3 regions of the Sporosarcina sp. SG10008 genome follow, and region 1 is predicted to be linked to each of the others. Evidence: riboswitches for the same ligand, from Rfam matches in the RefSeq annotation. Region 1 holds a riboswitch; each other region holds the start of a gene.
The links. Region 1 has a riboswitch for preQ1 ahead of queC (7-cyano-7-deazaguanine synthase QueC). Riboswitches for the same ligand answer to the same signal wherever they lie in the genome.

Region 1 (2,268 bases):
CGTATCCAGTTTACTGAAATCCGTCACCATCCCTGAACTTGGTGGTTTTGGGGAAAGCGTGATGTCATCAATTTTCAATAACCAATCCTGCCAAAAAGAAGCTTGCGTTTCAACTGCGACCTTCCAACCTTGTTCGTGGCACAAATCGACAAGTTCCCCAATTCCTTTATGAAGGGCAGGGTTCCCACCTGAAATTGTGACATGTGAAAATGACTGTCCGCCTATTGCTTTAAGTTCATCTATGATTTCTGCCGGCTGTTTCGAAGTGCTTTTTCCCGAACCGTCCCAAGTAAAACTGGAATCGCACCAAGAACAAGAATAATCACATCCAGCTGTTCGAACAAACATCGTCTTTAACCCCATGACCATTCCTTCGCCTTGAATAGTCGGACCGAATACTTCCATAACAGGAATCTTCATAGGACTACCTCCTGTTCAGGACGATAGATGACATAGCTAGTCGGCGTTTCTCGGACTATGACTTGAAGGCAGACAGGCTTGTTGTTTCTAGTTAGAAGAACTTCCTGGATTGATTTGCAAACCTGTTCTGCCAATTTCTCGGTCGTCGGGAAATTGTTCTTAAATTCAGGATGATCATTCAACACAGAATGATCGTATTTATCATGAATGAGGTTTTTGAGTTCCTTGAAATCAATCAGGAAACCGATTGAATCCAGTTCATTTCCTCCAATTGTTATGTTTAAGTAATACGTATGACCGTGCATTACTTGGCATTTTCCAGCATCTTCGCTTGGAATGAAATGTGCCGCAGAAAAATGCATGTCTTTGTTTAATTCAAAACGATATGAATGCTGAACTTGCGGATAAAATTGCTGCATCATTCAGAGACACCTACAGACTTTTTAGATAAATAGGTAGCGAGACCGTCATTCCGTAACACACAGGCAGGACATTTCCCGCAGCCTGTACTCGGAACTCCGTTGTAGCAAGTAAGTGTCTTGTTCTGCACAAAGTCGAACGCACCAAGTTCGTCAGACAAAGCCCAAACTTCGGACTTATCGAGCCACATCAAAGGCGTATGGATGACAAACCGCCCGTCCATAGCTAAATTCAGTGTCACATTCAACGATTTTATAAAATTGTCACGGCAATCAGGATAACCGCTAAAATCCGTTTCACTGACACCCGTAATTAAGTGCCGAGCACCTATCGCATCTGCATAGACCGCGGCAAATGACAGGAATAAATGATTCCTGCCTGGAACGAAAGTCGACGGCAATTCACCTACTACTTCATTCACTTCGATATCATCTCGCGTCAAGGCATTTGCTGACAGTTGGTTGATCAAATTCATATCCAGTACTTTAAACGATACTCCAAGCTCATCTGCAATTTTTCTAGCACACTCGATTTCCTCAGAATGGCGCTGACCATAGTCAAACGTCACCGTAGCAACTTCACGGAAATTTTTCAATGCCCAAAACAGGCATGTCGTACTATCTTGGCCGCCGCTAAAGACGACAACCGCTTTTTCATTTTTCACTATAAAACATCTCCTTAGTTTTTTAGAGAGGGAGTTTTCGAACCTCTTTTTTTGAACAACGTTAATGATAACATAAATAGGTGATGGAAGGGATTAGAAGAGGGGTTTGGAAACAGTTGCGCACACAATTCTTATAATACAATCCGCGTATTATAAGTCTATCGTTTAATGAATTGTTTAATTAGGTGTATGATAACTATGCAAACAACTTAAGGAGATGAATTATCAATGAGAGCAGCAGTATGGTATAAAGCCAATGATATTCGTGTTGAAGAGCGTGAAGTGAAAGAAGTTCTTGCAAATGATGTAAAAGTACGAGTGGCATGGACTGGTATTTGCGGCAGTGACTTGCATGAATACCATGAAGGCCCAGTATTAATTCCAGGAAATGGTCCGGATCCATTGACAAACCAGGAAGCGCCACTAACGTTAGGGCATGAGTTTTCAGGTATTGTTGAGGAAGTTGGTTCTGATGTGACACGCTTTAAAGCAGGAGATCGTGTCGTTATCAATCCGTTGATTACATATGGCACTAAATCGTCTGAGTATGATATATATGATGGCTTCACGTTTGTTGGACTAGGTTCTGACGGTGGATTTGCAGACTTTGCAGTCGTATCTGAGAAAAACGTTTATGCACTTCCGAAAGGTTTATCTCTTGAAGAAGGCGCACTTGTAGAACCGATGGCAGTTACTGTACAGGCCGTGAAAGAAGGCGGATTGCAAGCTGGTCAAACGGTTGCTGTATTTGGTGCTGGCCCGAT
Region 2 (2,268 bases), 2.3 Mb from region 1:
GATAACGGCAGATGAATCCCCCACCTGGACTTGATTGTTCGCGATTACTTGCAGTTCTTTCTTCACCTCGGGGTCCTGGATAACTATAAAACTCCAAGATTGCAGGTTGCTAGATGAAGGAGCTATTGTTGCCAGCTTCAGCATTTCTGCAATTTCCTCTTTTGCGATTGTAGCGTTCGGATCGAACACCCTTACCGATTTTCTTTCCTTCATTACACTATATAAATGTGAGTTCAATGTTGTAGTCATTGTATTGCCTCCCTTTCTAAAACTTACTAATAGTAAGTACCCGTATTCAACTTACCATTAGTAAGTTTGTTATGTCAACCCTAACGATACATGTTAAGATAGATGAAAGATAAAGCAGAATGGAGGTTCGACTAGTGAATCAACCGAAAAATTGTGGGAATTCATCACATGTCTGCAACAACTTTCACGATACAATTGAATTTATTGGTAAGAGATGGATGGGGGTAATTATTTATACACTGATGTCCGGACCCAAGCGCTTTCATGAAATCACTGAGGGTATTCCAGGGATATCAGATCGACTTTTAACAGAACGGCTGAATGAATTAATCAAAGAAGGCCTCGTTACAAAAAAACAACTTGAGCCTTCTTCTACTATAGTTGGATATGAGCTAACGGATAGCGGGATGGAATTAAAAGAAGTTATTACTGCCATACGGAACTGGATGAAAAAGCGAACAAACCTTTAGATCCTAAAGGTTAGAAAATTCATTAAACTCCCAAAGAAGAGCTATTTCCCCTAGAGGTTGATAGCTCTTTTCCCTCGCCTTGATTAACCACATTCATCTTTCCTACACTTTGCTCGATCATTTATACCGAGCTGTTTCATGGCCCCAACAAGACTTCGAACATCGATATTTATCCTATCCAAATTCTTACTTCTTCATTTTTCACATGTATTGACATGTACGAATCAAAAACACTATGATACACTGGATTGCAGGCTTTTTAACACGTGGTTCGTCAACCATCCCACGCTAAAAAAACTAGGAGGAAATGAATAATGAAAATAAAAACAATGGCCATTAGCGGGATTATCGCCGCTTTATATGTAGCTGTATCCCTATTAATAGCACCATTAGCATACTCAGCTATCCAATTTAGAATCCCTGAGATGTTCAACCATCTCGTCGTGTTCAATAAGAAGCTCATATTTGGAATTGTGCTTGGCGTATTTGTGACAAACTTATTTTCCCCACTTGGCATGTATGACTTATTTTTCGGGGTAAGCCAATCAATCCTAGCTCTTTCAATCACGATTTTTTCTGCTAAATTCATATCCGGAATATTCAAGCGAATGGTCTTCAACACGCTTGTCTTCACCTTTACAATGTTCATCATTGCTTTCGAGTTGAACCTAGCATTAGAACTTCCTTTCCTACTTACATGGTTAACAGTCGCAATTGGTGAATTCGTCGTTATGGCTATCGGGATTCCGATTATGATGATTTTAAATAAACGTTTGAAATTCGAAAAACTTATTTAACATAACCCATCCCCTCCATTTCACTGTTAGCGATTGAAATAGAGGGGATTTTTTAAGGAGATGGATCCTATGTACATAACAATCCAAGAAACCGCTGAACATCTAGGTATGCCTGTCGAACAAGTAGAAAAGTACGTGCGGGAAGGTCGCATCCGTTCCGTCCATGATGGTGAAAAATTCCTTATTAACAAAGATCAGTTTGGACTCTATTTAGAACAGCTCGAAATGTTAAAACACCAAATCGATGAATGGCGGAACGAACCTATTCCACCCGATCGTGACATTAAAGATGAAGATTGAAAAACCGGTTGAAAATCTACGGATTTTCAGCCGGTTTTGTTTTATTTAAGATAGGGTATCGTTCCGTTAAAGGTATGGAAATCGCTATAAGAGAAAATACTAAATACATCGATTGGTTGCTTTCAATATGCTTTGCTAGTATAGTAAGAAGCTGTTTCCAAATTACCAGCTCCACGAGGGGGAATTATGAAGAAAATTTCAAATGTCTTTTACATCACAATTGGTCTGATTATTTTGACCGTCGGATATGGCGCGTTTGCACCTGAAAGTTTTGAGGCTGTTACAACGAATGTCCGAAACTTTGTTGCGTCGTCTTTCGGTTGGTACTATATGCTGCTCATGTCATTTATGTTAGCGCTCAGTTTCTTTTTCATCGTCAGTCCATACGGAAAAATCCGGCTTGGAAAAGATACGGACCGTCCGCAGTTTTCAACAGTTACATGGGTTGCCAT
Region 3 (2,268 bases), 360 kb from region 1:
TCTCTCTCTTCCTCTACGCGTTTGTTGATGGACCAATGTCATTGCTCGGTGTCCGCTTTGTCCATGGTTTTATGGAAGGGCTAATTGTACCAGCTGCGTTCACTTTCCTGGCAAATCGTGCAGAAGAATCTAAACGAGGTAAAAGTGTTGCAATTTCAGGTGCATTCGTTGGATTGGCAGCGATTATCGGTCCAGCTTATGGTGGTATTGTGGCAGCTAAAACAAGTACACCTTTCATTATGGCGGTCAACGGCGGCATCATGATGCTACTGGCAATACTTGCATTCTTTGTTCTCCGATCGTTTACATATGTACGAAAACAGCCTTCAAAAGGAGCTGACAGTTTCCGTGTCAGATATCTTTTCCAACATCCGGGGATGGTCAGAGCATTCGCGGGAGCATTCTTCTTAATGTTCTCACAAGGTGTACTTGCCCTTGTGTTGCCGCTAAAAGTTGAATCACTTGGATTTGATACCAAAACAACGGGGTTGTTACTAAGCACATTTGGCGTCGTCGCTATTCTCATCTTCTTATTGCCAATCAATCGAGTTTTTGACCGTGTACGGCCAGTTGTGACACTTGCATTCGGAATAACACTTATGGGATTAAGTATGCTGTTCCTGAGTCAAGTTGAGGAATTGAATTACTTATATATTGCAATGTGTATTTATGGGGCTGGATTCGCTTTCCTCTTCCCATCCATCAACTCGCTGCTAATCGATTCTTCATCTCCTGAATTTCGCGGGAAAGCATATGGTTACTTTTACGCGTTCTTCTCGATTGGTGTCGTTGCAGGTTCAAGCTTGATTGGATTCTTGGACTTGGAGTACCGAGGCGCTTTCATGCTGACAGGATTCATCCTCCTCGCTGTCGCTTTATATGCCTTGATTGGCTTGAAGAAAAAAGGATCTATTGACAAATCATCGCACGTCCTATAATGTCAGATACGAAATGAATACCCTGTTCGGGAGAGGTTCATAGCGACCCTCTATAAAAAACTATGGATGACGGAATTTACGCCATGTGCATTCGATATGGCCGTTTTCCCGGCGCCTATGGACCTCCCTGACAAAATATACGGGAGGTTTTTTTAATTGGCTGGAAGAGATGAAGCAACATTGACCGACTTAACTTTGCTCGGCAATCAAAACACGAAATACGTGTACGAGTACAACCCCGATGTTTTAGAGGCTGTCGACAATATGCATGTGGATCGCGATTACTTTGTTAAATTCAACTGTCCGGAGTTTACATCACTTTGTCCGATGACAGGGCAACCCGATTTCGCGACGATGTATATCAGTTTTGTGCCGGATAAAAAACTTGTGGAGAGTAAAGCACTCAAATTATATCTATTCAGTTTCCGAAATCATGGCGACTTTCATGAAGACTGCGTCAATATTATTATGAATGACATAATCAAACTAATTGAACCGCGTTATATCGAAGTATGGGGGAAATTTACGCCGCGTGGCGGCTTGTCAATCGATCCTTATTGCAACTATGGCAAACCCGAAACAAAATATGTACAAATGGCGGAACACCGGATGATGAATCACGATATGTATCCGGAAAAAGTTGATAATAGATAATTTGATAACAAAAAACCATCCGGACTGTTCATTGTCCGGATGGTTTTTATGCGTTTTGCATTTGAAAAGTCTTGATTTCTTCCATGAAAGCTTCCCCGTATCTTTCCAATTTCGCAAGACCAACACCATTTACTTCGAGGAAATCATCATTTGTAACAGGCATTCTTGCCGCCATATCACGCAACGTTTTATCTGAAAAGACGACGAACGGCGGTACACCCGCTTCTTGAGCCAGTTTCATACGTAGTGCACGAAGCTGGTCGAATAGTGGATCATCATTCGCAACTTGCATTGTAATAACAGTCACTTTTCGATTGACTGTCACTTTACCTGTCAGCACATCTTTCCCTTGTTCACTGACGTAAATGGTTGGAAACTGCCCATTCTCCACGCCAAGATAACTTTCTGAAATGATGAACTCGATGAAATCAGATATATCTTTTGCGCTACGCCCTTTCATTAAACCGTATGTCGTTAATTTATCGAAACCGAATTCAATCACCTTCTTGTTCCGAGATCCTGTTAATACTTGTGCAATCATCGCCTTGCCAAACCGTTGTCCCATTCGAATGACACATGACAATACTTTTTGAACGTCTTCAGTCACATCCGTACTTTCACGTGTGTCGGTACAATTTGCACAGCGACCGCAGTCCTTCACATCTGTCTCTCCGAA

Region 2: it holds a riboswitch for preQ1, as region 1 does, so the genes downstream of both, ACGLYD_RS17780 (QueT transporter family protein) here and queC (7-cyano-7-deazaguanine synthase QueC) in region 1, are expected to answer to the same signal.
Region 3: it holds a riboswitch for preQ1, as region 1 does, so the genes downstream of both, queF (preQ(1) synthase) here and queC (7-cyano-7-deazaguanine synthase QueC) in region 1, are expected to answer to the same signal.

The regions. Positions count from the first base shown of each region.
Region 1 is NZ_CP172607.1:1,361,403-1,363,670, forward strand. It holds gene queE (7-carboxy-7-deazaguanine synthase QueE) at 1-420, opposite strand, end outside; gene queD (6-carboxytetrahydropterin synthase QueD) at 417-842, opposite strand; gene queC (7-cyano-7-deazaguanine synthase QueC) at 839-1,504, opposite strand; PreQ1 riboswitch class I at 1,513-1,556, opposite strand; gene ACGLYD_RS06600 (2,3-butanediol dehydrogenase) at 1,733-2,268, shown strand, end outside.
Region 2 is NZ_CP172607.1:3,795,241-3,797,508, forward strand. It holds gene ACGLYD_RS17770 (nitroreductase family protein) at 1-249, opposite strand, end outside; gene ACGLYD_RS17775 (winged helix-turn-helix transcriptional regulator) at 384-719, shown strand; PreQ1 riboswitch class I at 980-1,026, shown strand; gene ACGLYD_RS17780 (QueT transporter family protein) at 1,034-1,516, shown strand; gene ACGLYD_RS17785 (excisionase family DNA-binding protein) at 1,586-1,816, shown strand; gene ACGLYD_RS17790 (BCCT family transporter) at 2,003-2,268, shown strand, end outside.
Region 3 is NZ_CP172607.1:1,001,956-1,004,223, reverse strand. It holds gene ACGLYD_RS04930 (MFS transporter) at 1-938, shown strand, start outside; PreQ1 riboswitch class I at 965-1,008, shown strand; gene queF (preQ(1) synthase) at 1,095-1,592, shown strand; gene recQ (DNA helicase RecQ) at 1,639-2,268, opposite strand, start outside.